2 regions of the Microbacterium songi genome follow, and region 2 is predicted to be linked to the other one. Evidence: predicted binding sites of a transcription regulator. Region 2 holds the regulator's gene; the other holds the start of a gene.
What was found. Region 2 encodes LexA, which represses DNA repair genes until DNA is damaged. Its sites were predicted from a motif close to TCGAACANNTGTTCGA; they were not measured.
Positions count from the first base shown of each region.

Region 1: a site for LexA is predicted at 2,228-2,243, ahead of ACFM35_RS14665 (HNH endonuclease signature motif containing protein). Genes of this name have one in related genera too.

Region 1 is NZ_JBHZIE010000011.1:166,086-169,490, forward strand. Features, by position in the region: gene ACFM35_RS14645 (thiolase family protein) at 1-860, shown strand, start outside; gene ACFM35_RS14650 (hypothetical protein) at 882-1,055, opposite strand; gene ACFM35_RS14655 (GNAT family N-acetyltransferase) at 1,214-1,639, shown strand; gene ACFM35_RS14660 (MmcQ/YjbR family DNA-binding protein) at 1,673-2,035, opposite strand; gene ACFM35_RS14665 (HNH endonuclease signature motif containing protein) at 2,296-3,405, shown strand, end outside.
Region 2 is NZ_JBHZIE010000004.1:247,175-250,579, forward strand. Features, by position in the region: gene ACFM35_RS07630 (histidinol-phosphate transaminase) at 1-181, opposite strand, end outside; gene ACFM35_RS07635 (LysM peptidoglycan-binding domain-containing protein) at 221-598, opposite strand; gene lexA (transcriptional repressor LexA) at 858-1,538, shown strand; gene ACFM35_RS07645 (hypothetical protein) at 1,608-3,005, shown strand; gene ACFM35_RS07650 (dipeptidyl-peptidase 5) at 3,111-3,405, shown strand, end outside.

The DNA of each region.
Region 1 (3,405 bases), on a different contig from region 2:
GCGTGATGGCCGGAGCGTACGACGTCGTGATCGCCGGGGGAGTGGAATCGATGAGCCGTGTGCCGCTCGGCACGTCGGCCTCCGTGGCCGGGTCGCCGATGTCGCCGAAGCTGCGCGCCCGCTACCCCGAAGGGTTTGTGAACCAGGGCGTGTCGGCCGAGCTGATAGCCCACCGGTGGGGGCTGTCGAGGTCGCAGCTGGACGCGTATGCCGCGGAATCGCACAGACGAGCAGCGGATGCCGCGGCCCGCGGGCTCTTCGATTCCCAGCTCGTGCCCGTGGGTGACGTGATCGCCGATGAGACGGTGCGTGCGAGCACGACGACCGGGACCCTCGCCGACCTCCGCCCCGCCTTCCGCACCGACGCGCTCGCCGCCCGCTTCCCCGAGCTGGAATGGAACATCACGGCGGGAAGCTCTTCGCCTCTCACGGACGGCGCGTCGGCCGCGCTCATCATGACCGAGGCGAGGGCTGACGAGCTGGGGCTCCGGCCCCGCGCACGCTTCCGCTCCTTCGCCGTCGTGGGCGATGATCCGCTGTTCATGCTGACCGGGCCGATCCCCGCGACGAAGCGCGTCCTCGAGCGCGCGGGGCTCGGAATCGATGACCTCGACGCCTACGAGGTGAACGAGGCCTTCGCCTCGGTGCCCCTGGCGTGGGCGATCGAGCTCGGCGCCGATCCCGCCAGGCTCAACCCCTGGGGTGGCGCGATCGCCCTCGGCCACGCCCTCGGCTCGTCGGGGACACGTCTGCTCGGCACGCTGTTGGCGCACCTCGAGGCGACCGGCGGTCGATACGGGCTGCAGACGATGTGCGAGGGCGGCGGGATGGCGAACGCGACCATCATCGAGCGGCTCTGAGCGACTGATCGGGCGGTCGGCCTATCGCGCGGTGGGAGGGCCGGTGGTGCTGCGGCTCACGTCGCGATCGCCGGAGTCGATCAGGGAGCTCGTGAAGGCGAAGACGCCGAGCCACACCGCGATCGCGCCGACGAAAGACCCGACGGCGATCAAGAGCGCCGTGCGACCGTCGCGCGACGTCGGGAGGAAGCTCATGTCCCGAGCCTAACCACGGGGCCCGATCGGACCCGTTCCATCGCGCACCGGCGGGGGTGCACGTGCATCGGTGTGCGGGCCGTCCCGCGATGGTGCCCAGTCCACTTGCGAGCAGTTGGCCACCCCGGCGAAGGCGCACCGGATGCTTTCATCGACGTATGTCGAATGGTCTGGTCTTCTCCTCCGACGCGATGGCGATGGACGTCGATCGCGTGCTCCGCTGGCTCTCCGAGGAGTCGTACTGGGCGAAGGGTCGCACTCGCACCACTCACGAGGCGGCGATGGCCGGCTCCCGCAATTACGGCGTGTTCGATGCGGAGACCGGTGAACAGCTCGGTTACGCGCGGGCCATCACCGACGGCGCGACGTTCGCATGGATCGCAGACGTGTTCGTCGACCCCACGGCGCGCGGCAGAGGTGTCGGGAAGCGCATCATGCAGGGCATCATCGGCGACCTGGAACCGCTCGGGCTCAAGCGAACGGCCCTGTTCACCGCAGATGCGCACACCCTGTACGAGAAGTTCGGCTTCACGCAGCTGACCGATCCGGAGTCGTGGATGGTGCGGCGGGGGATCACGATGTGAGGTCGGGTAGCCCGAGGATCACCCGCACGCACGCTACTCATCGCTCGGTCCGCGAAACTTCTTCGGCAGTCCTGCCATGACGAGTTCGTAGGACCGGTCGATCGCCTCACGAAGCTCATCGTCCGGGATACCGCCGCGGGTGCTCAGCCGATTCCACCCCCAACGTCCGATGTACGCCGAGACGTCGGCGTCCTTCGGATATCGGATCAGCCACTCGTCAGCCTCTTGACGGGTGGTGCCGGACTTGACTCCGACGGACGTCCCGTCCCCGAGGAAGGCGAAGATCTTGCCTCGCTCAGCCGGACCTATCTTGAAGACCACATCGCCGTCCCAAGGCTGATCTTCCCACGCACCCCATTTTGCGGAGCAGTACGCGTGCACGTCCTCGGGAGTCACACGTCCAGTATGCCCATCGGTCAGCGCGGGACGTCAAGGTCGTCGAGCGTCCGCTGCCACGCGTCGACCGAAAGCGCGTCCTTCGAGTAGCGGGTCTTCGGATCATCGTCTATCCGCGCGCGCTACACCGACGCCATCGAGTCGTCCGCATGACGCCGTTACGAGGGCATTTCCTCGGTTATCCACAGGACTTCGAATCATGGTTTGATCTGGTTGTTTTCGTCGGGTTGATGTCGGTGGTCCTCGGCAGAATGGGGGGTATGGAAGCACTCGCTGACACGCTCCGACAGGTCGAGTTGACGCTCGGTGCGGTGGTGGGTCGGGCGTATCGGTCGGGCGAGCTGCGGGGCATGGATGACGAGGTATTGCTGACGCTGGTGCGGGGGGCATCGGTGATCGCCCGGCAGGCCGAGGCGCTCCTGGTGGGCGCGGTTGCCGAGTTGGAGGAGCGGGGGGAGGTCGCGCCGTATCCGGAGCGGCCCACCACCCGGTTCGGCTGCCGGTCGTTGAAGGAGCTGGTCCAGCGCACCACGCTCGCCTCCGGTCGGACGGCAGGTGACATCGTGAAGGCAGCGCGAGCCCTGCAGCAGCCGGTGGGGGTGTCGACGGGTGAGGTTCTCCCCGCCACGTATCCGGCGCTGCGTGAGGCGGCGGCGGATGGGGTCGTGGGGCTGGAGGCCCTGGTCGCGGTCGTCGGAACGCTGACTGCGGCGCAGTGCGACCGGGGTGCGCGTTTGGTCGCGGATGCGGAGCTCGCGGCATCGGCTCGCGGGGTGGGGGTGGACGGTGGCCCGTGTCCGGGCGTTGATGATCTGCGGTTGCAGGCGCAGGTGTGGGCGGCGTATCTGGATCAGGACGGTGCCGAGCCGCGCGAGACCCGTGCGCTGCGGAAGAGGGCGTTCACCATCGGCGTGTGCCGGGACGGGATGGTGCCGTGCCGTGGGGTTCTGCTGCCCGAAGTCGCGTCGCAACTACAACGCTTGTTCGACAGCATCCTCAACCCCAAGACCGTCGGACCCGATGCCCCCGCTGGGCCGAGGTTCACCGACCGTGGAGACCCGGGTGCGGACACGATTTTCAAGGACGCGGCTCTGGAAGACCCGGCCCTCGGAGACGCGACTGATCCGCGTACGCGGGTGATGCGGCAGCATGACGCGCTCGCGATGGTCCTCACGGTCGCGGCGAAATCGGGCGCGGTGCCGTCGATCGGGGGCGCGGCCCCGACACTCGTCGTGTCCGTGACTGCTGAGGATCTTGTGTCGGGTCGGGGTCACGCTCACCTCGACGGGTGTGACGAACCGGTCTCCCTCGCCGTGGCCCGGCAGGTCGCGTGCACGGGTGGGGTGCAACGGGTGACTTCCGATGCGGGC
Region 2 (3,405 bases):
CGCGCAGAGCCCGAGCCACCGCGTCCAGGATGTCGTCGGCCACGTCCTGCGGAACAGGATGGGTGTTCTCGTTGACATTCAGCGCGATGGGCAGTGCCGCTTGAGGTGCGCCGTATGGCGTCATCCCCCGCAGGTCGTCACGAATCGGCAGATCTTCCAGGCGTGCACTCACCTGTCCCATCGTAGGCGGGAGAGCGCCGCGCCCGGCCGACGAAGTGCTTCAGCGCGCTGCGCTGTACTGCGCCGGGATAGCCAGTTCCTGACCCGCGGACACCGTTGCGCCCTCCAGAGCGTTCAGGCGGACCATCGCGTCGACGACATCCCGCGGGTCGGCATGCGGGGCGACGTCCTGAGCGATCGACCAGAGCGAGTCACCCGACATCACCGTGACCGTCGCGAACGTGGTCGGGGGCGCGCCGTCCTGCGCCGAGGCGATCGCCGAGCCGCCGCTGACGAGAGCCAGGACGAGGACGCCTGCTGCGGGGAGCGCGGCGAGGGTGGCGAGGACGCGACGCCCCCGCACGGTGAGCGTGAGACGCGTGGACTTCGAGAACGAGGGGCTCGAATAAGCCCGGTCTGAGAACGCGACGCTGGTCATGGCTCCTCCTGGGGTGGGAAGAGATTCGTACTCGACCCTCGGCCGGGAGGGCCGAATACGAATCTCTTTTCCGAAGCTATCTTCGACGTGAGAGATTGTCAACCGGGGCCCCGGGGTCTGATTGTTCGAACGCGACACGCGCGCCACCTCCTCTTCGGATCGCTCGGAACCGGATACGGTTTCGATAGCGACACCCCACCACGGACCTCCGACATTCGAAGAACGATGCCGATCAGAGGCCGTGAGAGTAGGAGAGATCATGAGCGAGGCCACCCCGCGGGAGAAGCCCCAGACGCGCAGGCGGAAGAGTCTGAGCGACAAGCAGATCGCGATCCTCGAGGTCATCCAGCGTTCGATCGCACGCCACGGCTACCCGCCGAGCATGCGCGAAATCGGCGACGCGGTCGATCTCAAGTCGCTGTCGAGCGTGACCCACCAGTTGAATCAGCTCGAGTTGAGCGGATACCTGCGTCGCGACCCCGGCAAGACCCGCGCGATGGAAGTCCTCATCGATCTGCCCGGCATGTCGACGGAGAACCCCGCCGATTCCGCCCCCGCCGTCGGCGACGCGGCCATGGTGCCGCTCGTCGGTCGCATCGCCGCCGGCGTGCCGATCACCGCGGAGCAGCAGGTGGAGGAGATCTTCCCGCTTCCGCGTCAGCTGGTCGGCAAGGGTGACCTGTTCATGCTCAAGATCTCGGGCGAGTCGATGATCGACGCGGCGATCTGCGATGGCGACTGGGTCGTCGTGCGCTCGCAGGCGGATGCCGAGAACGGTGACATCGTTGCGGCGATGCTCGACGGCGAGGCGACCGTCAAGACGTTCCGTCGACGGGACGGTCACACGTGGCTGCTTCCGCGCAACTCGGCGTTCGAACCGATCCTGGGCGACGACGCCGTGGTTCTCGGGCGCATCGTGGCCGTTCTGCGCGCCGTCTGACCCGCCCCCTGCGCGGCGCTGCGCTCGGAAGCCCTGTCCGGCGCAGTGTTTCCGCGCTATAAGTGAGCAATGACCCTCGCCGGCAGCACCACACCCTCATCCGTCGATGAACTCCAGGCTCGGCTCGACCGCCTCGAGGCGGAGAACGCACGGCTGCGGGCGGATGCGCCCCGGCCCGCCACGAGGACCGGCCCTCCCGGCACAGGATGGCGTGCGGTGCTTTCCGCCTTCTGCATCATCGTCGCAGCGCTGCTCATCCCCACGACGATCATCGCGGGATGGGCACGCGCGCAGCTCGTCGACGAGACCGCCTTCGTGTCGACCTTCGCCCCGCTCATCGACGATCCTTCCGTGCAGGCGGTCATCGTCGATCAGGCATCGTCGGCCATCACGGAGTCGGTCGACCTCGACGGGATCACGGATGACCTGTTCGACGGCGTGGCCACCCTCGACCTCCCGCCCGCCGCGCTGTCATCCATCGATCTCCTGCGCGGCCCCGCCGCCCAGGCACTCGACGGTCTGGTGACCACCACGGTCAGCCGGGTGGTCGCGTCGGACGCGTTCTCGGGAATCTGGCAGACGACTCTCGTGGCGAGTCACCGCGCGCTCGTCGCGACGGCGAACGGCGGGAGCGCGAACGGCGCGGTCACGATCAGCGACTCCGGCGAGCTCGGCATCGCCCTCGGGCCGATCGTGGACGCCGTCAAGCAGCGACTGCTCGACCAGGGTGTCGGGTTCGCGTCCGCGATTCCGACGATCGACCGCACCATCGTCATCGCGCAGAGCGACGCGCTGGCCACTGTGGGCGTCGTGTACACACTGGCGGTGACCGTCGGCTGGTGTCTCCCCTTCGTGGCGCTCGCGCTGTTCGTGACCGGTATCCTGATCGCCCGACGGCGGAGTACCGCCGTGCTGGGCTCGGGCGTGGGACTGGCGCTCGGTGGGCTGTCCGTCGCGACGGGTATCGCCGTCGGCGGTACGGTCCTCGGCCTGAGCGCCACCAACCTGGGAGTGCCGGCCACCGCCCTCACAGCGGTCTACACGGCGGTCGTCGCCGCGATGCAGCACACCGCAGTGGTCGTCATGGTCGTCGGCATCATCATCGCCCTCCTCGCGTGGGTGAGCGGGCGCTGGCGCGGTGCACGAGCCGTTCGGGGCGGGATCGCGGCGGTGAACGACAGCATCCGCTCCACGCTCACGCTCCGCGGAGTGAACACCGGCCGATTCGGCACCTGGATGTTCCAGCAGCGGGTTCTGGTCCGCGTCGTGCTCGGCGTGCTGATGGTGCTCTGGCTCCTGCTCCTGCGCCCGCTGAGCGTGGGCGACATCTTCCTCGTCGTCATCGTCAGCGCCCTCGTGTGGTGGCTCACGGAACTCGTCCAGAAGCGCGACGCAGCGTTCGTCGGCGACGCCCCCGCCACAATCGACGCGGACGCTGCCGACGTGCCCCGTGGCGCGCTCCCCTGACCAGCGTTCACAGACGCGGATGCGTCCGGTGGCAGCATCCGATCCCCGGCTGAGGTCACGCCTCGGAGACGTCCGCGCGGACGTCCTGCGCGTAGCGTGGAGCGGGTGAACGCACCCTCTGCCTACGGCTCCTGGCCCTCCCCCATCTCGGCGCAGATCGTGGCGGCCGGGTCTCACCCCGTGACCGATGCCCGCTACGTCGGTGACGCGATCTGGTGGCTTGAGCGGATGCCCGCGGAAAGCGGACGATCGACCGTGCGACGGACCGCCGCGGACGGCGGCGAGCCCGAGACGATGTTGCCTCGCCCGTGGGACGTCCGCTCGCGCGTCCACGAGTACGGCGGGGCGGCGTGGACGGCGACGACGGACGGGACGCTCTACTTCGTCGAGAGCACCGATC